DNA from 3 places in the Vreelandella sp. L-15 genome. Region 1 is predicted to be linked to each of the others. Evidence: predicted binding sites of a transcription regulator. Region 1 holds the regulator's gene; each other region holds the start of a gene.

Region 1 (10,120 bases):
TCTTCTTGAACAACTGCGCCGTATGTCATGGCTCGAATGCCCAGGGCGGCTACGGCTTCCCCAACCTGACCGACGACGACTGGCTCTACGGCGGTGAACCGGAAAACATTCTGACCACGCTGAACAATGGCCGTAACGGTCTGATGCCGTCCTGGCAGCAGCTCGGTGAGAACAATATCGAAAACCTGACTCAGTACGTACTGTCGCTCTCCGGTGAAGAGCATGATGCAGAGCGTGCCGCCAGCGGTGAAAGCACCTTCCTGGCAGCGTGTGCGGCGTGTCACACCCCCAGCGGAACAGGCAATATCGCACTTGGTGCGCCTAACCTGACCGACGACGTGTGGCTCTACCTAGCACCCGGCCAGGGCGTTGACGACTCCATTCGCCAAACGCTGCGTAACGGTCGTAATGGCCACATGCCTGCCCAGGCAGCCTACATTGGTGAAGAGCGTGTTCACCTCGTGGCCGCTTACGTGTACAGCCTACGTTTCAACGACTAACCCCGTTGATAGGCGTTTAACGCCAGCGTGTACGAAGGGGTGCGGTTACATACCGCACCCTTTCTACATCCAGCATCCGCTCAGCCACCCGGCTATCCGTTACACTATTGTTTAGCAATGTGTGTATAGCGATTCGACATACAGCGACGCGATCTCCTTCACCAATGAAGGTTGCGTGAGCCAGGCTATCGTCCACTCCTGCCTATTGAGCTGCGATCACCGCCATGGAAAAAATACCTAGCCACGATATTACGCCGCCAACCGTTGGGCACCACACGCCGGGAGACACCACCACGCAAGAGATGTACGCCAAGCGGCGGCATATCTACGTGCGGGAGATCAAAGGGCTGTTTCAAAAGGTACGACGCAGCGCGAACTGGGCGCTAATGATGGGCTTCTTTTTGCTCCCCTGGCTGAACTGGGGCGACCGCCCTGCCGTGTGGTTTGATCTACCGGGCCGTGAATTCCACATTTTTTCGGCCACGTTCTACCCGCAGGAGTTCATCCTTCTCTCGTGGCTGCTGATCATTTGCGCCTTTGGGCTGTTTTTCATCACCGTGTTTGCGGGGCGTGTCTGGTGTGGCTACACCTGCCCGCAGAGCGTTTGGACATTTTTATTCATTTGGCTTGAGCACCGCATCGAAGGCTCGCGCAATCAGCGCATAAAGCTGGATAATCAGCCGATGACTGCCAACAAAGCCTGGCGCAAGGGGGCAAAACACGCTGCTTGGCTGCTGATTGCCCTGGCCACCGGCGTGACGTTCGTCGGCTACTTTACGCCGATTCGTGACCTGGTCCAGGAGCTTCCCACGCTAGAAGCCCATGGCTGGTCCTATTTTTGGGTAGGTTTCTTTTTAGTTTTTACCTACCTCAACGCCGGCTGGCTGCGTGAGCAGGTGTGCATTTACATGTGCCCCTATGCTCGCTTCCAGTCGGTGATGTTCGATCGCGATACGCTGATCGTTTCTTACGACGACGCCCGCGGCGAACCCCGCGGCCACCGCAAGAAATCGCTCAGCCATGCCGAGGTCCGAGAAGCGGGCCTGGGTGACTGTATCGACTGCGAGCTGTGTGTCCAGGTCTGCCCGACCGGCATCGATATCCGCGACGGGCTGCAGTACGAATGCATTACCTGCGCCGCCTGTATCGATGCCTGCGATAGCGTAATGGATAAAATGGGCTACCCCAGAGGACTTATTCGCTACACCACCGAGAACGCGCTGGAAGGCAAGAAAAGTCATATTCTTCGCCCGCGCTTGATTGGCTATTTCGTTGCTTTGGTGGTGATGATAGCGACTTTTGCCTGGGCAGTTAATGACCGTACGCCGATGAGCTTTGACGCTGAGCGCGAGCGTACTCAGCTCTACCAAATGACCCGTGACGGGCAGATCAGCAACGTCTACAGCCTGACTGTGCGCAACCTGGACTCCCAAGATCACACCTATGATATTAGCGCGGCAGGCTTACCTAATTTGCAGTTGGATAACACCTCGCTGCGTGTACCTGCGGGTGAATCACGCACTCAGGTGATTACCGTACTGGCCGACCCAGCGTCGTTAAGCGAGCCCAGCCACGCGATTACGTTTACGCTGCAGGCGCAGCAAGATGAGCAAATTCGCCAGACCCGCGAAACGCGGTTCTTGAGCGACATTAGGAGATAAATGCGTCATGTCAGACACCTCGATTCCGCCCTGGTACAAACAGTTTTGGCCGTGGTTTTTACTAGGGCTGCTGTTTTCGTCCATCCTATTTAGTACTGGCTTCGCCATCATGTCGATCAAGAGCTACGACGGCATGGTGGTCCAGGAGGATTACTACGAGCACGGTAAAGCTATTAACATGGTGCTGGCGAAGCAGGAGCGCGCGCGCGAACTCAATTTGAGCGCCGACCTGCGCATCGACCCACTGACTAGCGATATTGTGATCGACCTTGCTGGCGATGCTCGTCCGGATAAACTCTATTTGGACCTCATCTTCCCCACCGAAGATGACCGTGATCAATCCTTCGTACTAGAACACGTGCGCGAAGGCCGCTATATCACTCAGGGGCCGGATAATTTGCGCTACCGCTGGTACCTACAGATTCAGCCCGTGCAAGGCGATGACGCCGAGTGGCGCCTGATCGGCGAAGCCCGCTTCCCCAATGAAACGAGCGTTGCCCTTCTGCCCGGAGGGCGGTCAGAGAGCGAATGAGCACTAAAGCGCTAAGCTGCTACCACTGCGGCAGCCCGGTGCCCGACGGCGCACCGTGGCAAATCGTGGTGGACGACACGCCCCAGTCATTGTGTTGCCCCGGCTGTGAAGCCGTAGCACACGCCATCGTCGACGGCGGCTTAGAGAGCTACTACCGCTACCGTACCGAACTGCCCGAGCGCCCCGATGAGCGTCAAGCTGCAAAAGCGGATACTTGGTCGGTGTTTGACGATCCAGGGCTGCAGGCGCAGTTCGTTCACCCAGACGGCGATGAGGGCCACGTCAGGGCAACGCTGGCTGTAGAAGGGATTACCTGTGCCGCCTGCGCGTGGCTCATCGAGCACCGCTTGAACGCGCTTGAAGGCGTTGTCTCTAGCGCAGTCAACCTGACCCATCACCGCCTGCGGGTTTCCTGGGCCCCAAACGTAGTAAAGCTATCGCAGCTATTCGCTGAACTTGCCGCGATTGGTTACGATGCTCAGCCCTATGAACCCGACCAAGCCCAGACGCGGCTGCAGCATGAAGAGCGCATGAATGTGCGCCGCTTAATAGTGGCGGCGGTCGGGATGATGCAGGTCATGATGTTCTCCATCCCCATTTATGTGTCGGGGCCTGGGGAACTCAGTGAAGACTTCTTTGCGCTGTTTCACTGGCTCTCGTTCGCTCTGGCAACGCCGGTGGTGTTCTTTTCAGCGCAGCCATTCTTCCGTAACGCCCTGCGCGACCTAAAAACGGGCGTGCTAGGCATGGATGTGCCTGTTTCACTCGCCATTGGTGGGGCTTATTTCGCCAGTAGCTACGCGGTGCTGTTTAACGTGGGAGAGGTCTATTTTGACTCGGTCGCCATGTTCACCTTCTTCCTACTGTTTGGCCGCTACGTGGAAGGGCGCGCTAGGCGACGCAGCGGCCATAGCGGCAATGCGCTTAGTGGCGTACTACCGGTCTCTGCTACACGGCTGGAAGCTGACGGCAGCGAACGCATTCTGCCCGCTAGCGAGCTTGCCCCCGGCGACCGCGTACTTATCAAGCCCGGCCACGGCGTCCCCGCCGACGGTATTATCGAAGATGGCGAGTCTAGCCTGGACGAGTCGATGCTGACCGGCGAGTACCTGCCCGTCACCCGCCGTGTGGGCGAACAGGTGGTAGGTGGCAGCCAAAACATGGAGAATCCGCTCACGGTGCGGGTGACTCATGCAGGCCACCATGCACGCGTGGCGGGCATCGTCGATTTGACCGACCGCGCCTTTGCCAGCCGCCCGCGCTTGGCGCAAATGGCGGCGCGCATGGCGCACCTGTTCGTACTGCGCCTGCTGGTGGTCACTGCTTGCGTGACCGTGGCGTGGTGGTTTATCGACCCTTCCCGCATGCTTTGGGTGCTGCTCTCCGTTCTAGTGGTGACCTGCCCCTGTGCGCTGGCACTCGCCACCCCAACGGCTCTCACGGCAGGGCATGGGCAACTGCGCCAGCGTGGCGTGCTGATCACCCGCGCCGATGCCATCGAATCACTTTCTAACGCCACGCGGGTGATTTTTGACAAAACCGGCACGCTCACCCGTGGCGAGATGCAGCTCACCCAAACCTGCCCGTTAAACGAGCAAAGTAGCGAACAGCTACGGGCCATTGCCGCCGCACTGGAAGCCCACTCCGAGCATCCCATTGCCCGCGCGTTTCGCCCGTTCCGCGATGCCACACTGCAGGCGCGTCAGGTGAAAAGCGTCACCGGCAGCGGGCTAGAAGGCGTGCTTAACGGCACAACGTGGCGCTTGGGCAAGCCCGATTTTGCAACGACCGAGCCACTCACGCCGCCCAGCGCCGGGCAGTGGCTGCTGCTGAGTGAAGATAGCGCCCCGCGGGCCTGGTTTAAGCTCCACGACGGTATCCGTGAAGATGCTGCGCAAACCGTAGCCGCCCTGCAGGCCAGAGGGCTTAACGTTGAGTTACTGTCAGGCGATACGCAGGAAGCCGTAGAGAGCTTAGCCGAGCAGCTCAACATCACCACCTGGCACGCGGGCAAATCACCAGAGGGCAAGCTGGAGCGGCTGCGTGAGCTGCAGGCGCAGGGCGAACGTGTGGTCATGATTGGCGACGGCATTAACGATGTACCGGTGCTCGCCGGTGCCGATGTGGCCATTGCCATGAATGGCGCCACCGACTTGGCACGCACTCGGGCCGATGCGGTCTTGCTCAGCCCACGCTTAATGCGTATTTTCGAGGCCATCGAGATTGCCAGCGCCACTCGGCGCATCATGCGCCAAAATATGATTTGGTCGGTTTGCTATAACTTCTCTGCGCTTCCCCTGGCCGCGATGGGGCTGGTACCGCCTTGGTTGGCGGCGATCGGTATGTCGCTAAGCTCTCTCTTCGTGGTAGGTAATGCGCTGCGCCTCACGCGCTGGCGTACCTCACCCGCTCCTCAGATAGCCCCAGCCACACCGGTGACCGTATGACCATTCTCTACCTACTGATTCCGCTGTCGCTGATTCTGTTGGGGCTGGCAGTGTGGGCGTTCTTCTGGGCCGTGAAGAATGACCAGTTCGACGACTTGGAAGGCCCTGCCCATCGCATTCTGTTCGACGACGATGAGAACGATCTCACCCCCGAACAGCGCGCCGAGCGCAAAAAAGGTACCAAGCCACCCCGTGACCGTGAGCCACCGCCGTGAACCCGACCGGACTTGACCTGCCGCCGTTGATGGCGGCGTTTGTGTTTGGCCTGATGGGGGGTGCTCACTGCATTGGCATGTGCGGCGGCATCATGAGTGCGCTCACCTTTGCCGTGCCGCCCAGCATGCGCCACCCAGCTCGCATGGGGGGATTGCTGCTCAGCTATAACACGGGCCGTATCCTGAGCTATATGACGGCAGGGGCCTTGGTGGCCGCGCTCGGCACCTTAGTCTCACTGTCACCTCAGGTGCGTATCGCGCTGCAGGTCGTCGCGGCGGTGATGCTGATCCTAATGGCGCTGTATATCGCCAACTGGTGGAAAGGGCTATTGAAAGTCGAAGCCGTGGGGCGCAGGCTATGGCGCTTCATCGAACCCGTCGGGCGGCGTTTGATGCCCGTGGTTCACCTGCCGCAAGCCTTTGCGCTCGGTGCCCTGTGGGGCTGGCTGCCTTGTGGGCTGGTGTACTCGATGCTCGCCTGGAGCTTGGCCATCGCCGACCCGCTACAAGGGGCGCTATTGATGGGGGCCTTCGGCCTGGGAACGCTGCCTGCCCTGTTAGCCACGGGTCTGGCCGCCCGCCAGCTCAGCCAGTTAATTCGTCACCCGGCGACTCGTAGCCTTGCGGCGCTGACGATTATCGGTTTTGCCCTGTGGCAGCTTTGGGCGCTGATGCCCCATGCCGGGCATTAAGAGCTTACCCATCAAACTCCTCTAGACAATACTCAATATAAACATCCTATCGCTTGATATAGCTCAACGCTTTCCCTTCTACGCTGACGTAGCATTCCAACACGCGTTCGAGCTGCGAAGCTCGTCGCTTATGTTGATCGGTTCTTGCTTTGCCCTGCTACTTAGGAGCGCTCCTTATGCCCGTTCATGCCACTGCTGCTCTCGCTCACCCTATTTCCGCAGCGGTTGAGGCCACCGCCTGGGATGACGCCCTGATACGCCGCTACGACACCAGCGGCCCTCGCTACACCTCATACCCTACAGCACTCTCATTTCACGACCAGTTCACCGCTGACGATATGACCCAGGCGCTTGAACGCAGCAATGCCAGCCAAAAGCCGCTCTCACTTTATGTTCATGTACCCTTTTGTCGCAAAATCTGTTTTTACTGCGCGTGCAATAAAATCGCCACGAAAAATACAGCCCTCGCAGAGCCCTACTTATCTCGGCTGGATCGAGAAATGGTGCTGACCTCCCGGCACCTTGATACAAAGCGGCCAGTGCAGCAGCTGCATTGGGGCGGCGGCACGCCGACGTTCTTAACCCTGGCGCAGATGAGCGATTTAATAGACCGCCTGGATGCACGGTTTGGCTTATCGAGCGCACCGGACCGCGACTACGCTATTGAAATTGACCCACGCGAAGCGGATGTCTTTACCCTGCGCCACCTGCAGTCGCTGGGCTTTAATCGCTTAAGCCTGGGCGTTCAGGATCTCAACCCACAGGTGCAGGCAGCGATTAATCGCGTGCAGCCACGGGTGCTCACTGAAACCTTGATGGATGAGGCGCACCGGCTTGGTTTTCGCTCGCTCAACCTCGATTTAATTTATGGCCTGCCTTTTCAAACCGAGCAAAGCTTCGCTGATACCCTAAGCCAAGTGATTGAACTGAGCCCGGCACGGCTGTCGGTCTTTAACTATGCCCATATGCCAACCCGCTTTGCGCCCCAACGGCGTATTAATGAAGCCGACCTGCCCAGCGCGGATGAAAAACTGGCTATTTTGCGTACCACTATTGAGATGCTGACCCAAGCGGGTTATGTACATATTGGTATGGATCACTTTGCTCGCCCAGAGGACAGCTTGGCTCAGGCACAGCGCTACGGTACGCTGCAGCGCAACTTCCAGGGCTACTCAAGCCATTCCCAGTGCGACTTGATTGGTTTGGGGGTGTCGGCTATTTCTCGGGTAGACGACGTTTACGCACAAAACCCCACTCAGCTGTCCCACTATGAAGCTGCCTTAGATGAAGGTAGGCTAGCGACTGTAAAAGGGTTACTCTTAAATAAGGATGACCTAATGCGCAGAGAGGTGATTGAGCGCTTAATGTGCGATATGGCCATTGACCTTGAAGCAATAGGCCAGCGTTGGCAGATAAATGCCACTGACTACTTTTCAACCGCTCTTGAACGGTTGAAAACCGCCGAGCAGGATGGCTTGTTAGTGCGCCAAGGCCTCTATTTACAAGCTACGCCCACCGGGCGGCTGTTGATTCGGCACTTAGCCATGGCCTTCGATAATCACCTGCAACATCAGGGCAACCAACGCTACTCGAAGATTTTATAAGCGTATCGAGACACCTACCCCCTGCGCCTATGATGGCTAATAAAAAGGGAGCACCACATGTCATATCCTGCCAGCCAACGACGTTCACTGCTGCAAGAGGCGCGCTGCCAAACCTGTAGCCTAAGCTCGCTGTGCCTACCGCTTGCCCTAGAGCTTGAGGATATGAGCCAGTTCGATGCGATTATCCGCCGCCGCTCGCCGTTGAAAAAAGGCGAGCGGCTGTTTCGCCAAGGAGATCCTTTCACCAGCGTTTACGCGGTGCGCTCTGGCAGCTTGAAGCAGGTGACTAGCGAAGGGAATGGCAACGACCAGCTCACCAATTTCTTTCTACCCAGCGAGCTGGTGGGTCTGGATGGGATTGACGAAGAACACTACCCCGGCACCGTGATTGCCCTGGAAACCACCACGGTATGCGAAATTCCGTTTGACCGTTTGGACTCGCTCTCCGAGGAGCTGCCCGAACTGCGCGGCCAGCTTTACCGCAGCATGAGCAAGGAACTACGAGACGACCGGCGGATGATGCGTTTACTGTCACGCAAAACTGCCGATCAGCGGCTGGCCAGCTTTTTGATTACACTTTCTGACCGTTTTCGGCGCCGGGGCTACTCCCCCTATAGCTTCCGGCTTTCCATGTCACGGGCAGATATGGGCAACTATCTAGGCCTCGCGGTGGAGACGGTTAGCCGTATTCTTAGCCGCTTTCAGCAGCAAAACGTGGTGGCCGTCTCCGGGCGCGAGGTCAATATTTTGGATATGCAGCGCCTCATCACCCTAGCTGAAGAGGAAGCCCAGGCGGTTAACTCACGTTAAACGCCTGAATGCGCCCTTCCATCAATGCGGCCTGCTTCGCTTCCAGACCGGCAAAATCAAACAGCTCACGGTCGGCAAGCTGCGAAGGGGCAACGTTGGTCACCGCTTTGAACATACTTTCCAACCGGCCGGGGTGTTTTTTATCCCACTCCGCCAGCATCTCTTTGACAACCTGGCGCTGCATATTGGGCTGAGAGCCGCACAGGTTGCAGGGAATGATCGGAAACTCCATCAGCCTCGAAAACTCCGCAATATCCGCCTCTTTGCAGTAGGCCAGCGGGCGAATCACGATGTTTTTACCATCATCCGAGAGCAGCTTCGGTGGCATGGCTTTTAAGGTGCCTTATATGCCAAATTTTTTAAAAGAGGAAGAGTGAGTGAGTAAAGCATTACAATACAGTCACTTAATTTTCTTTCTTCTAAAGAAAACAAACACAAGCCATACAAAAAATTCATTTTTTGTAAAAAAAAGCTTTAAGCAAATGCAGTTGATCAAAATATAACCAAAGACAGCCCAGATACACCAATGTATTCTTTACAAAATCATAGGTTGATTGCTTCTATAAAATTGGTCGAAGAAACATCTACACTGCCAGTATGGTTCGAGATGACTTTACTAGACCTGTCGATATCGAGATTGTGGAAATCGAAAAGATTTAAGTCAGCTAGTTGGCTTGGACTTACATTCTGGATACCGTTAAATATGTTTTCAATACAACCCGCTTTTTGTTTTTCCCAGCCTGCCAACATGTTTTTTATATTCTGTCTTTGTAAGTTCTCCTGAGAACCACAAAGATTACATGGAATAATTGGAAATTCTACAATTGATGCCAGCTTAGCAATATCTTTCTCACGACAATAAGAAAGCGGTCTTATTACAATATTTCTGCGATCATCACTTAGCAGCTTAGGAGGCATTGCCTTTAACTTACCGTTAAAAAACATATTCAAAAAAAGAGTTTCTACAATGTCATCCATGTGATGGCCAAGAGCTATTTTTGTAGCCCCAATCTCCTCAGCAAACCCATATAGAGAACCCCTTCTAAGTCTCGAACAAAGTGAACAAGTAGTTTTCCCTTCAGGAGTTTTCTCTTTAACAATTGAATATGTATCCTTATCCATAATATAATAATCAATATTATTCTTTTTGAAGAAGCCAGGAAGAACATGCTCCGGAAAACCGGGTTGTTTTTGGTCGAGATTCACAGCGACCACATCAAAATTAATCGGTGCTACTCTCTTCAAATACAACAGAGTATCAAGCATAACAAATGAATCTTTGCCACCACTTATGGCAGCCATTACTTTGTCACCATCTTCAATCATAGAATAATCACAAACAGCTCTCCCAGCGTTAGCCCTTATTTTTTTATAAAGCTTGTTCAAATCCATCTTTTCTTTAGGCTTCATAAACCACCATTAAAATAAAAGTTATAAATAAATAACAAATCAAAATCTTCATAACCAATATTCTAAATCAGATGGCATAAATTTTCGACAGATGAATTGAGATATTCGATGGGAGATAGAGTGTTTCAAATTCGTGACTACTCCCCGCCCTAAGCGCTGACGCGCCACGGGCGAGGCTTCCCACTTCTCAGGCAGCTGCCGACGATGTGCCGGACTTACGCAAGCCTCCATGGGCAGAGACGGACAGCC
Region 2 (10,120 bases), on a different contig from region 1:
TGCTTAACCCCCCGCTTCAACGCTTGTGGGATGGCCGCCCATGGCGTGTTCATCACCCGCATGCTGATTGGTAACGTGGCCGATCGCGGCCTGCTGTTGAGACGCGCTGGCGCTCTCTAGCTCGCTGGATTCACCGTGGCTATCGTGGGCATCACTGATGGCGTCACCGTGGCTTGCATGACCGCCGTGCCCACTGCCGTCACCGCCGTGGAAGCTGCTGACAATCGACTCATACAGCTCGGGCGTGACCGCCGAGAAGTACTCCACCGGGTGGTATTCACTCGGCTCTGCCAGGGCGTTGTAGCCTTCAGGGAAGGTTAGGGTGTCATCGGCTGTGCGCACGTTTTCCACCCAGGCATCGAATTCCGCCGGAGAGGTGACGTGGGCATCGAAGGTCATCCCAGAGAAGCCAGCGCCGCTGTAGTTGGTGGAACGGCCGGGGTAGACGCCCTCTTCGTCGGCAATCAGGTGAACGTCGTTATCCATGCCCGCCATGGCGTAAATCTGGCTGCCTAAACGTGGAATGAAGAACGCGTTCATTACCGAGCCAGAACTCACTCGGAAGCGCACCGGCGTATCCACCGGGAAAGCCACTTCATTGACACTGGCAATGCCCTGCTCGGGGTAGATGAACAGCCACTTCCAATCCAGCGCCACGGCTTGAATCTCCATGGGCGCCACGTCGCTCTCAAGCGGTTTGTGGGGGTCTAGGCTGTGGGAGGTTTTCCAGGTGAGGAACGCCAGAACGGCAATGATCAAGCAGGGAACGGTCCAAACGGCCGCTTCGATGGCATTGGAGTGCGCCCAGTCCGGCAGATACTTGGCAACGCTATTGCTGCGCCGGTAGCGCCAGCCAAACAGTAGCGTCATCACAATCACCGGAATGACCACAATCAGCATCAGCCCAAAGGAGGTCAGAATCAGCGAGCGCTGCTCAACGCCAATCTGCCCCTTGGGATCCAGCAATGCAGAACTGCAGCCCGTTAACAGCAAGCACAATACGACGAGCACAAAAGTGCCTCGCCTGCGCCAGTGGGTAGGTAGTTGCATGGTGTGATCTCATCAGAGAGTTGTCTAAAACAGCCTGCTGCTTGGCGGACGTGTAGCCAACTAAGTAGCAAGCTAACTATCACCCCATACTTTTCCCAGAACAGTGAGCGCAACTGCGTTGCTCCGGGAAAAATATGCGCCACCTTAGGGGTTGGTGGCGAGCCTTGGCCGTGCACCTTGCGTGCATCAACTAAGACTAAAGTATTTTCTATTGATCTGGGTCAATCAGAAAGAGACGTTATGCCGCACCCTGCGCACCCGTTGGGTGCCAAGCAGCATCCTCTCTGTTTAGGCGAGCGTGACGCTCAAGGTGGGCAGTGGATGGCGCTCCAGCAGGCCAGGGGCTCGCTCATCGTCGGTGACGACGATATCGAAATCCTCCAGCGAGGCAAAATAGGCCGGACGCACCACGCCGAACTTACTGGCATCGACAATCAAAAGCCGCTGCATCGCGGTGGCAATCGCCGCCTGCTTAGGCCCGACTTCATGAAAATGGAAGCAGCTTACTCCCCGTTCGCAATCCACCCCAGCGGCGGAGATCAGCGCTTTATTGATGCCCAAACGCTCGATAGCTGCGCCCATACCGTCGCTGCCAAATGATTGGGAGGAAGCGTAGAACAGCCCGCCCAGCAGCACTAGGCGCACATTGGGCAGCGCTGCCACGGCGTTGGCAACGTTAAGGGCATAGGTGACCACCGTTAATTCATGAAAACGGCTTAGCTGGCTGAGCAGTGGAATCAACGTCGAGCCGCAGTCGATAAACAGCGTGTCGCCCTCTTCAATAAAGCTGGCCGCACGCTGGCAAAGACGCTGTTTGACCTGATAGTGGCTCGATTGCTGCTCAGTAAGGTCGTATACCGGCGTCACGCCGGGGCAGCTTGCCATCACTAGCCGCCCACCCAGCAGGCTAATGGCTGAAGGTTGCGTTGAAAGATCCCGACGAATGGTCATTTCGGAGACTCCGCACAGCTCGGCGGCATCGCGAAGATGCAGTGTTCCCCCGCTAGCCAACGCTTCTTGCAACATCGCCATGCGCTGTGCGCTCCGGTCATTCATAGCAGGCATCTCCTTATGATGCATGTTGTTATCGATGTTAGACCCAACTGGGCTACCTATGCTGCGTCAGCCCCTTACTGATTTCCACTGCGACACAGCGTTAGACTCCGCCATGATGCGCTTATCACATTTAAACAGCGTTGATGTGACAATGCTTGCAAATCAACGTTAAAAAAATAACACTCAATGTTATAATTTTAACATTACGCCAGCCTACACGACCCACAACGTCGGTACGCCAGTTGCTCTGGTACCGTAATACAACCCTGTTGAGGCTTCCATGACTGCTTTATCCCACTCTCGTTCTTCTTCGTTCGTCACGCTTGGCGCTGGCGTTTTACTGACAAGTGCTGCCTTGGCAACTCCAGCGTTTGCCGACGATGCCGAGCCGCACACCCTTGACCGCCTTTGGTCGTTTGCCAACGTCTCAGTCAACTATCTCGACTGGTCGAACGGCACCGAAGCGCGCACTGCTAGCAACGCAGCGAAAAGCGACTTTACGTATGTTGAAATCGAAGGCGGCGTTGGCTTTAGCTGGGGTGAATTTTACGGCTTCTTCGATTTCGAGAACCCCACCAACGATCAGTTCGACCAAGCCAGTGGCGGTAAAGACAACTTCCGTACCGCCGGTAAAGTGACCTCGCACATCTACCTGGGTGACAGCCCACTTTCGCTGTACGCCCACCTGTACGATTTCCGCGACTACGGCTATGAACTTCGCGAGCAAGACCAAATTCTGGGTCTTGGCTACCGCACCACGTTCGATAACGGCCTATGGTTCAAACCGTTCATCGGCGCCGCGCGGGTACAGAGCAATAGCTACACTGGCATGAACGGCTTTATGGCTGGCTGGGTCGCGGGCTACGACTTCACCGCTCTGAACCAAAACTTCAGCGTGATCAACTGGCACGAGCAGACCTTCGGCCGTGATGACGAGTACCTGACCCAGAACTACGTGGGCGATAAAGCAGGCAGCGTAGGTACCAACGGCGCACTGAGCCTGTGGTGGCACCCGTCTGATCTGATCACCACGGGCGTGCAGTACCGCTACTCAGAGAATAAACTGGGTACCCCGGACGCTTACCAAAATGCGATGATCTACTCAGTTAAGTTGAACTTGCTGTAATCGCTCCCACTCCTCACGATCCGAAGGTACTCCCATGACCCTCATCATGAGCTTGGTTGGTATGGTCACCCTGGTGGCCATCGCCCTGATTTTTTCTTATGACCGCAAGTCGATTCGGCTGCGCACCGTACTGGGTGCTTTTGCTATCCAGGCCGGTATCGGTGCATTCGTGCTCTACGTGCCGTTCGGCCAGGCGGTGCTGCAAACCATTTCCGCCGGTGTTAGCCAGGTACTGGTGTTTGCTAACGACGGTATCGGCTTCCTGTTTGGCGGCCTAGCCGATGTGGAAAACGTCGGCTTTGTCTTTGCTATCAAAGTACTGCCGGTCATCATCTTCTTCTCGTCGCTGATTGCCGTGCTCTACTACCTAGGCATCATGCAGTGGGTCATTCTGATTCTGGGCGGCGCACTGCAAAAAGCACTGGGCACCTCGCGCACCGAATCGCTCTCTGCGACCGCCAATATCTTCGTGGGCCAAACCGAGGCTCCGCTTGTCGTACGCCCATTTATTGCCCGCATGACGCCTTCGCAGCTATTTGCGGTGATGTGTGGCGGCTTAGCCTCGGTAGCCGGTTCCGTTCTAGCAGGCTACGCAGCGCTGGGCATTCCCATGGAGTATCTGGTGGCGGCCTCGTTCATGGCGGCGCCTGGCGGCCTGCTGTTCGCCAAGCTGATCATGCCGGAAACCCAGAACGTGGAAGATAGCGACAGCGTTTCCAAGGTCGATGAAGAGCTGAAAGAGCAGGACGACAAGCCTACCAACGTACTGGATGCCGCGGCGTCCGGCGCGACCTCCGGCCTGATGCTGACGGCCAACGTGGGTGCCATGCTGCTGGCGTTCATCGGCTTGATCGCGCTGATCAACGGCATTTTAGGCGGCGTTGGCGGCTGGTTCGGCTTTGAATCGCTGAGCCTCGAGCTGATTCTCGGCTGGCTGTTTGCGCCGCTGGCGTTCCTGCTCGGCGTGCCCTGGGAAGAGGCAACCCTGGCGGGTTCATTTATCGGCCAGAAGCTGGTGGTCAACGAGTTCGTGGCCTACATCAACCTGGCCCCCTATATCGATGGGGAACAGGTGGTGGCGGCAACGGGTCAGATGATGACCCCGCACACCATGGCGATTCTCTCCTTTGCGCTATGTGGCTTTGCCAACCTGTCGTCCATTGCGATTCTGCTGGGCGGCCTGGGTAGCATTGCGCCCACGCGCCGCAAAGAGATTGCCCGCTTCGGTGTGAAAGCCGTATTGGCCGGTACGCTCTCTAACTTGATGTCGGCATCCATTGCTGGCTTCTTTATTGCGCTTGGCAACCTGACGGCTTAACGCAGCGAGCACCACACCATTCAACGGGCGCTGCTATGTTTTCGCAGTGCCCGTTTTGTCTTTTATCGATTTGCGAGAATTTCATGAACGCGACTGCCTTCCCCCAGCTCACTCAAGCCCAACTCACCCAAGCCGCTCGCCAAGCGTTGACGCTGATGGATTTGACCAGCCTGAACGACAGCGACACCGACAGCGTGATCGAAGCGCTGTGCCAGCAGGTGAAGACGCCGTTCGGCAACCCGGCGGCGGTGTGCGTTTATCCGCAGTTCATCGTCACCGCTGCCCGCGCGCTCAGCGCCCACAAGCTGGAGAGCCAAGTCAAGATCGCCACGGTCACCAACTTCCCCCACGGCGGCGACGATATCATGGGCGCTGCCCGTGAAACCCGCGAAGCCGTGGCGTCTGGCGCTCACGAAGTCGACGTGGTGTTTCCTTACCGTGCGCTGATGGCAGGCGATGAAGAGACCGGCCGCGAGCTGGTAGAAATGTGTAAAGCCGCCTGCGGCGGACAAGCCCAGCTAAAAGTCATCATCGAATCTGGCGAACTCAAAGAGCCTGCGCTTATCCAACGCGCTAGCGAGCTGGCCATCGAAGGTGGCGCGGACTTTATCAAAACTTCCACCGGTAAAGTACCGGTCAACGCTACCCTGGAAGCCGCCGAGATCATGCTAAAAGCCATCAAAGCCAGCGGTAAAAATGTCGGTTTCAAAGCCGCTGGTGGCGTTCGCACCGCCGAAGAAGCGGCCCAGTACCTGGCGCTGGCTGCCGACATCATGGGCCCGCAGTGGGTGACGCCCGAGTACTTCCGGTTCGGTGCATCCAGCCTACTGACGAACCTACTGAACACGCTAAACGGCAATGCCGATGCCGCGACCAATGGAGGCTACTAAATGTCGTCAAACGCATCTCACCACGCCCTGCTCCCCCAAGAACTGATTCGCCTGAAGCGCGACGGCCAGCCGCTTCCCGCTGAAGAGATCAAAGCCTTCGTACAGGGCATCGCCGACGACCGCATCAGCGACGCGCAGATTGGCGCCTTCACCATGTCGGTGTTTTTAAACGGCATGAGCCGCGAAGAAGTCGTGGCATTGACCACCGCGACGCGCGATTCTGGCCACGTCATGCAGTGGGATTCCCTCAACCTGCCCGGCCCGATTGTGGACAAGCACTCCACCGGCGGCGTGGGCGATCTGGTATCGCTGGTGCTCGGCCCCTGGGTCGCTGCCTGCGGCGCGTTCGTGCCGATGATTTCTGGCCGTGGCCTGGGCCACACCGGCGGCACGCTGGACAAGCTGGAATCAATCCCCGGCTACGACCCCTACCCCGCGCCCGAGCGCTTCAGCGATGTCGTAAAATCCACCGGTGTGGCGATTATCGGCCAAACCGGCAACCTCGCCCCGGCGGATAAGCGCATCTACGGCGTGCGCGACGTGACCGCCACCGTGGAATCCATTCCGCTGATTACCGCTTCCATCCTGGGTAAAAAGCTGGCCTCTGGCCTGGACGCCCTGGTCATGGACGTTAAGGTCGGCAGCGGCGCATTTATGCCCACCCCGGAAAAATCCCGCGAGCTAGCGAAAAGTATCGCCAATGTCGCGACCCAAGCGGGCACGCCCACCACCGCGCTGCTCACCGATATGAGCCAACCGCTGGCCCCCTGCGCCGGTAACGCGGTAGAGATCGTCGAAACCCTGGCGCTACTGCGCGGCGAGCGCGCCAACAGCCGCGTGATGCAAGTCACCCGCGAACTCGCCGTTGAGATGTTGATTGCGGGTAAGCTGGTGGCTAACCGCGAAGAAGCCCTCACCAAGCTCGATAAAGCGCTCACCTCTGGCGCGGCGGCGGAAGTCTTCGCCCGCATGGTGCGCGAACTAGGCGGCCCCGCCGACTTTATGGAGCGCTCGGACAGCTACCTGGCCACCGCCCCGGTGATTCAAGCGGTGTACCCCGAGCAGAGCGGTATCGTACAGCGCTTCGATACCCGCGCCGTAGGTATGAGCGTGGTGGAACTGGGCGGCGGTCGCCTGCGTAACGACGCCAGCGTCGACCACAGCGTCGGGTTTAGCGATATCGTCGAAATCGGCGACCGCGTGGATAGCCAGCGCCCGCTGGCCATCGTCCACGCCCGCACCGAAGAGGCCGCCGCCCGTGCCGCCGCCCAGCTACGCGCGGCGGTCACCATCGGTGACGCTGAAGCCACCGCCGACACACTGCTGCAAGAGACCTTCCGAGGAGAAGCCTAATGCGCCGTGCCATTGTTTTAGTACTCGACTCTTTTGGAATCGGTAGCGCGCCGGACGCCGCTACCTTTGGCGACCAAGGTGCCGACACCCTGGGCCACATCGCCGCGGCCTGCGCCCGTGGCGAGGCAGATACCGCCGAGCGCTCCGGCCCGTTGAAGCTGCCTAACATGGCCGCGCTCGGCCTGTTCCACGCCCACCGGGATGCCACCGGTAGCGTGGCGGAAGGCGTCAGCCTGCCCGAGCAGTTGAACGGCGCTTACGCCCACGCCAAAGAGATCTCCAGCGGGAAAGACACCCCTTCCGGCCACTGGGAAATTGCCGGTGTGCCGGTGCGCTTTGACTGGGGCTACTTTCTCGACAAAACCAACAGTTTCCCCTTGGAACTGCTGGATAGCATTGTTCAGGAAGCGGATTTAACGGGCGTGATCGGCAACTGCCACGCATCGGGCACCGAGATTATTGCGCGCCTGGGCGAAGAGCATATCGCCACCGGCAAACCGATCGCGTACACCTCGGCCGACTCCGTGTTCCAGATTGCCGCCCACGAAGAGCACTTTGGCCTGGAGCGCCTCTATGCGCTGTGCGAAACCGTGCGCGAGCTGCTGGAGCCCTACAACATTGGCCGTGTTATCGCCCGCCCGTTTATCGGCGACGACCGCGAAAGCTTTGCCCGCACCGGCAATCGCCGCGACTACAGCATCGAGCCGCCGACCCCCACCGTGCTGCAAAAGCTGGCTGAAGCCGGCGGTGAAGTGGTGTCGATTGGCAAGATCGCCGACATCTACGCCCACTGCGGCATTACCCACAAGGTCAAAGCCAGCGGCCACGACGCGCTGATGGAGGCCACCCTGGCGGAAGTGGCGCGCACCGCCAACGAAACCAGTGACCGCCCGACCATGATCATGACCAACTTCGTCGATTTCGATTCGGTCTATGGCCACCGCCGGGACGTTCCGGGCTACGCCGCTGCGCTGGAGCACTTCGATGCCCGCCTGCCGGAGCTGCTTGCCGCCCTTAACGACGACGACCTGCTGCTGCTCACCGCCGACCACGGCTGCGACCCTAGTTGGGAAGGCACCGAGCACACCCGCGAATACGTGCCGATCATGGTGCGCGGCGCAGGCTTCGCCCCCGGCCCGCTGGGCGAGCGCGGCACCTTTGCCGACATTGGCCAAACCCTGGCGGATTTCTTTGCCGTCGACGCCATGGCCGATGGCGAGAGCTTTTTACCGAACGCGGCATAAAAGCCGACAACCCCATTAGCACGCTGATGTGCACAGCCTGAATGCCACTGATTGGGTTATTCAGGCCAAACATTTTTTAGAGAGGAGTGTTCCATGGCTACCCCACATATCAATGCCGAGAAGGGCGATTTCGCCGATACTGTACTGATGCCCGGCGACCCGCTGCGCGCCAAGTACATCGCAGATACCTACCTGGAGAACGTGCGCCAAGTAAACGACGTGCGCAGCATGTTCGGCTACACCGGCACCTACAAAGGCCGCGAGATTTCCGTAATGGGCCACGGTATGGGCATCCCCTCCGTCTCCATTTACGCCAAAGAGCTGATTACCGATTACGGCGTGAAGTCGATCATTCGCGTCGGCTCCTGCGGCGCGGTACGCGACGATGTCAACGTGCGCGACGTGGTGATTGGCATGGGCGCCAGCACCGACTCCAAAGTGAACCGCATGCGCTTCAATGACCACGACCTGGCCGCCATTGCCGACTTCGAGCTGGCCAGCCACGCCGTGGCGGCCGCCAAAGCGCAGAACGTCGCCGTGAAAGTCGGCAACATCTTCTCGGCGGACCTGTTCTACAACCCGCAAACCGACATGGCCGAGCTGATGAAGCGCTACGGCATTGTCGGCGTCGAGATGGAAGCCGCTGGCCTGTACGGCGTGGCAGCTGAGTTCGGTGCCCGCGCACTGACCATCTGCACCGTGTCTGACCACATTCTGAAAGGCGACTCGCTCTCCAGCGCCGACCGTCAAACCACCTTCAACGACATGATGGTGATTGCGCTCGACACCGTTCTACGCGACGACGCTGCCAGCGCTTAACCGCTTGGAATCAAGCGCCCACTGAGAGGATAACGCCATGAGCCAAGCGGATCAGGCCCTGGTAGACACGCTGTTGACCACCCTGGGCAACGCCTACGCGCCCTACTCCAACCACCCGGTTGCAGCGGTCATGGAGTGCCCGGATGGTCAGCAGTTTGCCGGTAGTAACGTGGAAGTCGCCCACTACAAAGGGCTATGCGCCGAAGCCTCGGCCATTTCCGCCATGATTACCGCTGGCCAGCGCGAGCTTGCCAAGGTATACGTCATGGGCCCTGGCGAGCATCTCTGCACGCCCTGCGGCGACTGCCGCCAGCGCATTCGCGAGTTCGCCACCCCCAGCACGCAAATCATGGTGCTCTCCAAGCAGGGTGAGGTGCTAAAAACCTACACCATGGACAGCCTGCTGCCCGATGCTTTTGGGCCGGAGCAGTTGCCGGGGCGTTAGAAGGCCATGATTTACGTTATGAGCGCAGGCCAGACAAGGCGAAATTAACCGAAAAAGCGGAGTTTACAGATAGTAAATGAGCATTTTGAGGTTAATTTCAACGCAGTATGGACAAGCGTAATAGTAAATCGGGGTCTTCTTAGCTCGTTTCTCGCAACACAAGCGCCACCGGCAGCGACACGTGCCGGGGCGCTTTTCTCGCCAGCGCTTCGCTCAACAGCTCGACACTCATCGCCGCAATGGCCGCAATATCCTGGCGCACGGTGGTTAAGCCTGTAGCTAAGGTAGGCAGGTCGTCAAAGCCGGTAACGGCCACGTCTTCGGGCACACGAATATCGCGATCTTCCAGCGCGGCGACACAGCCGAGCGCCAGCTCGTCGGTAGCGCAGACCAGCGCATCGAACGGTAGTGGATCGTCGTAGTTGAGAATACGGTTAAGGTAGCGGTAGCTAGTGAGCGAGTCGGACGTAAACCGATAGGGCAGGCTGAGTAGCTGCTCGCTAAGCGCTGCCTCTGCCATCGCTTGCTGGTAACCGGAAAGGCGGCTGTGGGGGCGCGGTACGTCCAACTCTCCGCCCACAAAGGCAATCCGCGTTCGCCCTTGTTGAATCAGATGCTGAGTGATCTGGTATAGCCCGGAGACATCGTCCGGAGCCACCGAAAAGCCTTCCCCCGCATTGCCAATGCGTACAAACGGTATGTCCGCCGCGCGCAGCACGCCTGGGCGCTCGTCTTCACCCGTTTCCCCTAGCAAAATCGCCGCGCCCGCCCGTTCGGGCAGCTCATGGGTTTGGTCGTGGTGGAAAAAGATCGGCACCA
Region 3 (10,120 bases), on a different contig from region 1:
TGCGCGATTCCCAAGCGGGGTCGGTGGCGGCAGTCAACGGGTGGATAAAGGGGTGCATGTCAGAGGTGTTAAGGTCGTCCTTCTCGTACCAGGTCGCCGTGGGCAGCACGATATCCGAGTAGAGGCAGGTGGTGGACATGCGGAAATCCAGCGTCACCAGCAGGTCGAGCTTGCCTTCCGGCGCCTCGTCACGCCATACCACTTCTTCGGGCTTCTGGCCGCCGAAGTCGCCCAGGTCTTTACCCTGAATACCGTGACGAGTACCCAGCAGGTACTTGAGCATATACTCATGGCCCTTACCGGAACTGCCCAGCAGGTTGGAGCGCCAGATGAACATATTGCGCGGGAAGTTCTCTGGCGCGTCCGGGTCTTCTGCGGCAAAGCGCAGTTCGCCGCTCTTGAGCTGCTGAACGGCATAGTCGGCTGTCGACATACCCGCGGCTTCAGCTTTTTTCGCCAGGCGCAGCGGGTTAGCGTCCAGTTGAGGTGCTGACGGCAGCCAGCCCATACGCTCAGCGCGCACGTTAAAGTCGATCAGGCTACCGGGGTAATCCTCGGCCTTGGCCAACGGCGAAAGAATTTCTTTAATCTCAAGCTTCTCGTAGCGCCACTGGGAGGAGTGGTTATAGAAGAACGAGGTGGAGTTCATATGACGCGGCGGACGCTGCCAATCAAGGCCAAAGGCTAGCGGGGTCCAGCCCGTCTGCGGGCGCAATTTCTCCTGACCCACATAGTGAGCCCAGCCGCCACCGCTCTGACCGATGCAGCCGCACATGACCAACATGTTAATCAGGCCGCGGTAGTTCATGTCCATGTGGTACCAGTGATTCATACCGGCACCGACGATGATCATGCTACGGCCGTTGGTTTTATGAGCGTTGTCGGCAAATTCACGGGCAATGCGGGTGCACTGCTCTGCCGAGACACCGGTGATTTTCTCCTGCCACGCGGGGGTATAGGGGCGAATCTGATCAAACGAGGTCGCGCCATCATCTTCGCCGTCGCCGACAAAGCCACGGTCGATACCGTAGTTGGCACACATCAGATCAAAAACGGTGACCGCCAGCATTTCGCTGCCATCGGCTCTCTTCAAGCGTTTGGCGGGCAAATTGTGGAACAGCAGGTCGTCAGCAGCACCAACGCCAGCTCCTTTGACGTGCTCAAAGTGCTCGTGCTCGATACCGCCGAAGTAAGGGAACGCCACGCGCGCGACGCTGTCGTGGTGGTTGACCAAACTCAGTAACGGCTTGATTTCAGTGCCTGCGGCATCCAGCGATTCCAGGTTCCACTTGCCCACTTCGTCGCCGGTTTCACCCCAGCGGAAACCAATAGAGCCACGCGGCACTACCAGCTGATCGCGGGTTTCGTCCCAGGCAACGGTTTTCCATTCAGGGTTGTTTTCCTGATCCAGGGCGGCATCAAAATCACTGGCCCGCAATTGGCGGCCCGGCGCGAAACTGCCATCCGCACGCGCTTCTAGTTCCACCAGGAACGGCATATCGGTATAGCGGCGCACGTAGTCAGTGAAGTAGGCACTGGGGTTGTCGAGGTGGAACTCTTTGAGAATGACATGCCCCATGGCCATGGCTAGCGCGGCGTCGGTGCCCTGCTTGGCAGAGAGCCACTCGTCGGTGAGCTTGGAGACCTCAGCGTAGTCCGGCGTAATCGAGACGGTTTTGGTGCCTTTGTAGCGCACTTCGGTAAAGAAGTGGGCATCCGGGGTACGCGTCTGAGGGACGTTGGAACCCCAAGCGATGATGTAGCCGGAGTTATACCAATCGGCAGATTCAGGTACATCGGTCTGCTCGCCCCAGGTCATGGGCGACGCGGGAGGCAAGTCGCAGTACCAGTCATAGAAGCTCATGCAGACACCACCGATCAACGACAGGTAGCGGCTGCCGGCCGCATAGCTGACCATCGACATGGCGGGAATTGGCGAGAAGCCGATGATCCGGTCGGGGCCATACTGTTTGGCGGTGTAAACGTTCGAAGCCGCCACCAGCTCGTTTAACTCGTCCCAGTCACCACGCACAAAGCCACCCATGCCGCGAGCACGCTTGTACTGCTTGGTCTTGGCGGGGTCTTCAACAATCGACGCCCACGCATCGACCGGGTCGGGATGTGCCTTAAGCGCTTCGCGCCATAGCGCCAGCAGTGGCTTACGAACCAATGGGTACTTAAGACGGTTGGCGCTATACATGTACCAGGAGTAGCTGGCACCGCGCGGGCAGCCACGCGGCTCATGGTTGGGCAGGTCGGGGCGGGTGCGGGGGTAGTCGGTCTGCTGGGTCTCCCAGGTTACCAGACCGTTTTTAACGTAAATTTTCCAGCTACACGAACCGGTGCAGTTAACACCGTGGGTGCTGCGGACCACTTTGTCGTGCTGCCAGCGGGCACGATAACTATCTTCCCATTGGCGGGATTCGCTGCGCAGTTCACCGTGTTCGTTGGCGAAGGGCTCGCGGGCCTTGCGGAAGAAATTCAGCCGATCTATGAAGTGACTCATGGTCGATCTCCAGGCTCCTCGGAAATTTGCATTACCCGTCAGGCGGGTTCCATAGAGAGGAGTCTGCGCGATCGACACCAGAATTACTGCGTGATTACCTCCATATACACCCCATCTACCCCCAAGGTGATAGAGCAGAAAACGTTAAGGAATAGACACTAGCTACCCATGTCATTATACGGTCCGCGAGTAGCGATTTTCCTTCGGCGTCAGGTAAGCATCAAACGCCATGGCGAGATTGCGGATCATTAACCGGCCCGCCGGCAACACCTCGACTTCATCGTTGCGCAAGGCAATCAAGCCATCGTCGGCCATCTCTTCCAGCTCCTTCAATGCCTTGGCGAAGTAACTGCCAAACTCAATGCCGTGGCGAGCCTCGATAGCAGCGAACTCAAGATGGCCGTGACACATCAGGGTATTGATGACATCACGACGTAGGATGTCGTCATCGCTGAGGCGATAGCCACGGAAGACCGGTAAACGCCCCTCGTCCAGTCGGTGCTGGTACTGGGCCGTCTCTTTCACGTTTTGACTGTAGGTATCCCCCACCTTGCCGATGGAGGTGATGCCTAACCCAATCATGTCGCAATCGGCGTGGGTCGAATAGCCCTGAAAGTTACGCTGCAACGTGCCATTTTCACGGGCCACGCTCAGCTCGTCATCCGGCAGAGCGAAGTGGTCCATACCGATGTAGACGTAACCAGCAGCGGTCAGGCGATTGATCGTTAGCTCCAACAGCTCCAGCTTGCGCTCTGGCGGCGGCATATCCTCAGGGCGGATCAATCGCTGAGCCTTGAACAATTCCGGTAAATGAGCGTAGCTGTAAGCGGCAATGCGATCTGGTTGCAGATCAATAATCTTGCTCAGCGTGGTATCAAAACTGGCTACCGTCTGTAGCGGTAGGCCATAGATCAAATCCACACTGACCGATTCAAAGCCGGCGTCACGGGCGGCCTTAACCAGCGAGACCACCTGCTCTTCGCTCTGCACGCGGTTGACCGCTTGCTGCACCTCGTGATCAAAATCCTGCACGCCGAAGCTCAACCGATTGAACCCTAGTGCGAACAGTTCATACACCTGCTCGGAGGTTACCGTGCGCGGGTCTAATTCTAGCGAAAACTCGCGCTCTTCAGGCGCGGCAAAATGAAAGGCATCATCCAATGTCGCCATCAACTCGCCCAACTGAGCGTTACTCAGATAAGTGGGCGTGCCGCCCCCTAGGTGAAGCTGCGTTATTCGTCGCGTGCTATCGAACAGCGCTCCTTGAACGCTAATCTCCTGCTTTAGCCACTGAAGATACTCCGCTGCCCGCTCGGTGTTATGAGTAATGATTTTATTGCAGGCGCAGTAGTAGCACAGGCTTTTGCAGAACGGGATATGTACATAAACCGACAGTGGCTTTGGTTCTTCAGCCTGATTACTGCGCTCGGCGGCGCTGCGGTAGTCATCCTCGGCAAACGCCGCATGAAACTGTGGCGCCGTCGGGTAGGAGGTGTAGCGGGGTCCTGGCCGGTCATACTTTTCTACCAGGGGGCGGTTGAACAACGGCTCGTCTTGCATAATTAACGGAGTCTCTAGCGGTAGGCGCAGCAAGCGCTGGTTAATATTCATACAGTATACGTTTTAAAAAAACCTGCATCCATCGCATGGCCCTGCGGCGTTCCGTCCCCTTTGAAAGCCTTCTCATAATGACCTGAGTCAAAGGGAGGCAAACAATAGGCGACTACTATGCTCAGGTTTTCATCTTAAGGAGTCTTCGCAATGGAGCTTGTATGCCCTGCTGGCAACTTGCCCGCCTTGAAGCGTGCGGTGGATGAAGGAGCCGATGCCGTTTACTTCGGTTTTCAAAATGCGACGAATGCGCGCCAGTTTGCTGGGCTAAATTTCACCGACAAGCGCGCCCGCGAAGGGATCGACTACGCCCATCAACGCGGCAAACGAATACTTTGCGCGATTAACACCTACCCCCAACCCGATGGCTGGCAACAGTGGACCCGCGCCGTGGATCAGGCGGCCGACCTAGGCGTCGATGCTTTAATTCTAGCCGATATGGGGCTACTTGATTACGCCGCCCAGCGCCACCCCAACGTGGCTCGTCACCTGTCGGTACAAGGGTCGGCCACCAGCCATGAAGCACTACGTTTCTACCATGACCACTTTGGCATCACGCGTGCCGTATTGCCCCGAGTGTTATCTATCACCCAGGTACGTGACTTAGCCAAGCAAACGCCAGTGGAACTCGAAGTGTTTGCCTTTGGTAGCTTATGCATTATGGCGGAAGGCCGCTGCTACCTCTCTTCCTACCTCACCGGCGATTCACCCAATACTCGAGGCGTCTGCTCACCTGCGGCACATGTTCGCTGGGAAGAGACGCCCCAAGGTCTAGAATCGCGGCTTAACAATGTGCTTATTGACCGCTACGCGGAAGGTGTACGCGCAGGCTACCCCACCCTGTGCAAAGGCCGCTTTGAGGTGGGCGGTGAGACCTATCACGCCATTGAAGAACCCACTAGCCTCAACACCCTGGAACTGTTGCCCGAATTGCGTGAACTGGGTATTAGCGCAGTTAAAATTGAAGGCCGCCAGCGCAGTCCCGCGTATGTGTCTAAAGTAGCCGGCATTTGGCGTCAGGCACTGGACCGTCTTGAAGATGCGCCTGGACGCTTTCAACCAGAACATGCCTGGATGGCTGGCCTTGCCGAGCTTTCCGAAGGTGCTACCACTACCTTAGGCGCCTACGAGCGACGCTGGAAATAGGAGCTCTCCATGTCTACCCCGACTCTGCAACTGTCCCTGGGCCCGGTACTGTTCTACTGGACACAAGAGCGCTACGCCAATTTCTACCGCGAAGCAGCCGACTGGCCGGTGGAGATCGTTACCCTAGGCGAGACCGTCTGCTCCAGGCGTCGCGATATGAAACTGGACGACTGGCTAGGCATTGGGCGCGAGCTCACCCAGGCGGGCAAGCAGGTGGTACTCGCCAGCCAGACCTTGATCGAGTCTGAGGCTGATCTGCGTGACTTGCGCAAGCTGTGTGACAACGGTGATTTTATCGTCGAGGCCAATGACCAAAGTGCCCTGCAGCGCCTCTCCAGTGCCGGACTGCCGTTTATCGCCGGTGCTGCGCTCAACCTCTACAACCCGGCGACACTGGGCGTTATGGCCCGTGCCGGCATGCGGCGTTGGCAAGCGCCGGTGGAAATGTCACAGCAAGACTTAGCCAAGCTTATTCACGATTGCCACCAGGCAGGCATTCCCCACCCATGCGAAGTATTCGCCTACGGTCATCTCCCCTTGGCCTGGTCGTCACGCTGCTTTACCGCCCGGCGTCACCAAACACCCAAAGACCGCTGCAAGTTCGTCTGCCAAAAGTACCCCGAAGGCTTGGTGCTACGTTCACAAGAATCCCGGGATGTTTTTACCCTGAACGGTATTCAAACCCTTTCCAGCGCCTGCCAGGATCTGCGCCATGAACTGACGGTCATGGCGGATATGGGGGTATCAGTGGCACGTCTCAGCCCAAGAGCGGAAGGCATGGCCGAGGTGGTCAAGGCTTTCGATCAGTCCCGCCACGGCAGGTTAGCTACGCCCGATCCTTTAACGCTGGTGGATGCTGAAATCTGCGACGGTTACTGGTATGGCCGACCGGGCATGGATAACACCCGCACGATGACTGGCTAAAGCCATAGCCTAGGCGCCACCACGTCTTACTATTTTTCCCCACCATTTTTGATCTGGATCATTTATTGCAAAATCCTGAACGCTTACCCTTTAGCACCACATATAGTATTTATTTTTATTAAATCTAGCATATATAGGTGAATTGGGTGAAAAGCTCCACAAGCGTTCAGGTAGCAAAGCATCATATTGACGTCGCCTCGACGGTCAATGAGTACCTCCAACGCGCCGACTGGCGTGTTCACGCCAATGCCAACCAGGGCTATTCATTGGGCGGTTTAATCCTCAACGTCTCGGGCAAGTTGATAGCCAACTACTGGCTCGATGAGATTTACCCCCACGCCGTGGGGGAAGCTCATAGGGAAGGTGATTTGCATATTCACGACCTGGATATGCTGTGCGGCTATTGCGCCGGCTGGTCGCTACGTACTTTGCTTCTAGAGGGATTCAATGGGGTGCCGGGACGAGCCGAAAGCAACCCGCCCCGCCACCTTTCAAGTGCCCTGGGGCAAATGGTTAATTTTCTTGGCACCTTGCAGAACGAGTGGGCAGGGGCACAAGCCTTCAGCTCTTTCGATACCTATCTGGCACCCTACGTGCGCAAGGACAGACTCACCTATGCACAGGTCAAGCAGGCGCTTCAGGAATTCATCTACAACCTCAATGTGCCTTCGCGCTGGGGTAGTCAGACACCCTTCACCAACCTAACCTTCGACTGGGTCTGCCCCGACGACTTGCGCCAACAGGTACCGGTTATCGGCGGAGAGGAGCAGCCGTTCAGTTACGGCGAACTGCAGGTTGAAATGGACTTGATCAACCGGGCCTATTTGGAAGTGATGGAGGCCGGGGATCGCCACGGGCGTGTGTTCACCTTCCCGATACCCACTTATAACATCACCCATGATTTCGACTGGGAAAGCGACAACGCCGAGCGACTTTTTGCACTGACCGCCAAGTACGGCCTGCCCTACTTTCAAAACTTTCTAAATTCGGATCTGGAACCCCACATGGTGCGTTCCATGTGCTGCCGCCTGCAGCTTGATTTAAGTGAGCTGCTCAAACGCGGCAACGGTCTGTTCGGCAGCGCGGAGCAAACCGGATCGTTGGGAGTAGTGACGATCAACTGCGCCCGGCTGGGTTACCGCTTTGCCGGCGACCGAGCAGGGCTGTTCAACGAGCTGGATCGCTTACTGTCGCTCGGGCGCGATAGCCTCGAACTCAAGCGCGAGCGCATTCAGCAACTAATGGATCAGGGGCTCTACCCCTTTACCCAGCGCTACCTGGGCACGTTACGCAATCATTTCTCTACTCTGGGTGTGAATGGGCTCAACGAAATGGTGCGCAACTTTACTGGGGATCGCTGCGATATCGCCGACGCCCAAGGGCTGCAGCTGGCGCTGGATCTTCTTGACCACGTCCGGGAGCGGATGCGCGAATTTCAAGAACAGACCGGCCATATGTATAACCTTGAAGCTACCCCTGCAGAGGGCACCACGCACCGCTTTGCCCGGGAGGATCTGACGCGCTTTCCTGACATTCGTCAGGCCGGTACACCCGAGGCGCCCTACTACACCAATTCCAGCCAATTGCCGGTGGGTCATACCGATGATCCCTTTGAGGCACTGAGCCATCAAGACCCCTTACAGACTCGCTACACCGGTGGCACGGTATTGCATCTCTATATGCGCGAACGGATTACCTCGGCCTCAGCCTGTCGCAAGCTGGTTAAAACGGCGCTCTCTCACTTTCGCTTACCCTACCTCACAGTCACACCCACCTTTTCGATCTGCCCGGTACATGGCTACCTGGCGGGTGAACATGAGTTCTGCCCCAAGTGCGACGAAGCACTGTGGGCAAAAACGGCGAGCGCAATCGACGCCGCCACGGCTTGAGGCATTTGCCTCACTTTTTATCAACTCGTTTAAGGAACACGCTAATGCAAACCTCTCAATATGCTAGCTTGCCCACTGAGCAGCGCCAGCGCTGCGAAGTCTGGACCCGTGTCATGGGTTACCACCGCCCGGTAAGTCAGTTCAATATCGGCAAACGTGCCGAACACCAGGAGCGCCGCCATTTTACTGAAGCCGCCGCCTCTCGGTAGCTAGCCTTCACTTTTCTCTAACGACGGCTGGGGGGTCTGGCGACAGGCGCCCCAGCAGAGGGATATCACTATGGCTATGCAGACGACACTTGACGACATCACAACTAAATTATCTTCGATTCGGCTGCCGATTGCCGGCCTTGTGCCCATGACCACCCTGGATTATCCCGATCATCTGGCGTGCGTTGTCTTTCTCCAAGGCTGCCCGCTACGCTGCGGCTACTGCCACAATCCCAACATGATCCCGCCACGCCGAGGTGAACCCCAGGAGTGGCAAGCGATACTGGAATTCCTGAGCACCCGGCAAGGCCTGCTGGAAGCGGTGGTTTTCAGCGGTGGTGAGCCCACCCTGAATGCCGATTTGTCCGATGCAGTAAAGGAAGTGAAAGCATTGGGCTTTAAGGTGGGACTACATACCGCCGGCCCTTATCCTGACCGCCTCACCCAGCTATTACCGCACCTTGACTGGGTGGGGCTGGATGTAAAAGGACGCGGAAAAGCGTTTGACCGCATCTGCGGCCGTCCCGGCATCTGGCAATTGCATGCCCGTAGCTTGGAGGCTTTGCTCGACAGCGGACTCAATTTCGAGTGCCGTACCACCATTCACTGGAAAGATTTTCAGCTTGCCGATGTGGAACGCCTGGCACTGAGTCTTGCCGACTGTGGGGTACGCCACTATGCGCTGCAGGTGGCCCGCAGCGAGCAATGCTTCGACCCTACCTATTCTCAGCCAGTTGCCAATACTCCATCTACAGCTCAGATGAATGCGCTGGTAAGCCGTTTGAAACCGCACTTTGACCAGCTTGAGCTAAGGCAATAACGCTTTCCTTCTTGACTCAGGTCAGCATTAATACCCCCATGTTCTGATTGCAACTTACTGAACGTTCATACAACATGTTTCTTTTACAGTTGGATTACTCTCGGAGCAAAGCGCACTCCATGCATCTCACTCGATTCACCGATTATTCAATACGCGTGCTGATCTTTCTCGCCGTGAAAGGCGAAGAGCGTTCTACTATCAATGAGATCGCAGAGACCTTTGATATTTCTCGCAATCATCTGATGAAAGTCGTTCAGGAGCTTAGCCAGAAGAACTACGTTACCGCTATTCGGGGCAAGAACGGTGGCCTATTGCTCACGCGAGACCCCGCTACTATCGTGCTAGGTAAACTAGTGCGCGAAATGGAACATGGCATGGAGCTAGTCGAGTGCTTTCATAGCGATAACAACTGCATCATTACTCCCTCGTGTCGGCTCCAGCCCATTCTAAACGAAGCCTTGTCAGCGTTTCTGGAGGTGCTTGACCGCTATACTCTGGCAGATGTGTTGTCCAATCGTTACCCGCAGTTGGCAGGACTAATGCGTATCCCCACCGTCAATGTCTAACGATCACTAGAAACAACCCTATTAATTTCAGCTAAGGAAATTCTGCATAGTTGCTCTAAAATAAATGCATTAAAAATGCATTTTAACACGCTATTAATGATTCCCACTTTGCCGAATGAGGTACTCTATGGCTATCTCCCCATCCTCCATACCCTCCGCATCTCACTCCGAGTCCACTTCAACGTCGACTTCCTCTAATACGTTTAAGAAAAGCCGCGGGCGTGGCACGGCTATCGTTGTCTATATGCTCTTTCTGGGTAGCGTGTTAGCGGTGGTCACCGCCCCCATAGGGGTACTCATTGCCCACATGAAGAGAAACGATGCCGAGGAGTGGGTCGATTCCCATTTGCAGTTTCAAATTAGAACGTTTTGGGTAGGACTTTTAGGCGGGGTGTTGTTCACGGGAATTTGGCATCTACTGGGCTGGCTCGGGCTACCCGCCGTAGCTC

What was found. The regulator FNR, encoded in region 1, switches genes on or off when oxygen is low (the NO sensors DNR and NnrR bind a similar motif). The targets are predictions, from matches to a motif close to TTGATNTANATCAA.
Region 2: a site for FNR is predicted at 1,262-1,275, ahead of cyoA (ubiquinol oxidase subunit II). Genes of this name have one in related genera too.
Region 3: a site for FNR is predicted at 6,236-6,249, ahead of AC13CY_RS02745 (ribonucleoside triphosphate reductase). Genes of this name have one in related genera too.

The regions. Positions count from the first base shown of each region.
Region 1 is NZ_JBSXNN010000040.1:85,400-95,519, forward strand. Features, by position in the region: gene ccoP (cytochrome-c oxidase, cbb3-type subunit III) at 1-500, shown strand, start outside; gene ccoG (cytochrome c oxidase accessory protein CcoG) at 725-2,161, shown strand; gene AC13CY_RS05190 (FixH family protein) at 2,169-2,693, shown strand; gene AC13CY_RS05195 (heavy metal translocating P-type ATPase) at 2,690-5,140, shown strand; gene ccoS (cbb3-type cytochrome oxidase assembly protein CcoS) at 5,137-5,355, shown strand; gene AC13CY_RS05205 (sulfite exporter TauE/SafE family protein) at 5,352-6,047, shown strand; gene hemN (oxygen-independent coproporphyrinogen III oxidase) at 6,224-7,651, shown strand; gene fnr (fumarate/nitrate reduction transcriptional regulator Fnr) at 7,709-8,461, shown strand; partial or broken gene AC13CY_RS05220 (tRNA 2-thiocytidine biosynthesis protein TtcA) at 8,448-8,804, opposite strand; gene ttcA (tRNA 2-thiocytidine(32) synthetase TtcA) at 9,005-9,871, opposite strand.
Region 2 is NZ_JBSXNN010000080.1:15,676-25,795, forward strand. Features, by position in the region: gene cyoB (cytochrome o ubiquinol oxidase subunit I) at 1-1, opposite strand, end outside; gene cyoA (ubiquinol oxidase subunit II) at 4-1,050, opposite strand; gene AC13CY_RS11970 (DeoR/GlpR family DNA-binding transcription regulator) at 1,339-2,106, opposite strand; gene AC13CY_RS11975 (outer membrane protein OmpK) at 2,387-3,232, shown strand; gene AC13CY_RS11980 (NupC/NupG family nucleoside CNT transporter) at 3,267-4,550, shown strand; gene deoC (deoxyribose-phosphate aldolase) at 4,634-5,440, shown strand; gene deoA (thymidine phosphorylase) at 5,441-6,793, shown strand; gene AC13CY_RS11995 (phosphopentomutase) at 6,793-8,037, shown strand; gene deoD (purine-nucleoside phosphorylase) at 8,131-8,856, shown strand; gene cdd (cytidine deaminase) at 8,894-9,301, shown strand; gene AC13CY_RS12010 (LacI family DNA-binding transcriptional regulator) at 9,441-10,120, opposite strand, start outside.
Region 3 is NZ_JBSXNN010000027.1:28,696-38,815, forward strand. Features, by position in the region: gene AC13CY_RS02725 (nitrate reductase subunit alpha) at 1-2,506, opposite strand, end outside; gene hemN (oxygen-independent coproporphyrinogen III oxidase) at 2,681-4,066, opposite strand; gene ubiU (ubiquinone anaerobic biosynthesis protein UbiU) at 4,268-5,263, shown strand; gene AC13CY_RS02740 (U32 family peptidase) at 5,273-6,187, shown strand; gene AC13CY_RS02745 (ribonucleoside triphosphate reductase) at 6,325-8,076, shown strand; gene nrdD (anaerobic ribonucleoside-triphosphate reductase) at 8,121-8,285, shown strand; gene AC13CY_RS02755 (anaerobic ribonucleoside-triphosphate reductase activating protein) at 8,356-9,105, shown strand; gene AC13CY_RS02760 (Rrf2 family transcriptional regulator) at 9,225-9,671, shown strand; gene AC13CY_RS02765 (DUF4870 family protein) at 9,799-10,120, shown strand, end outside.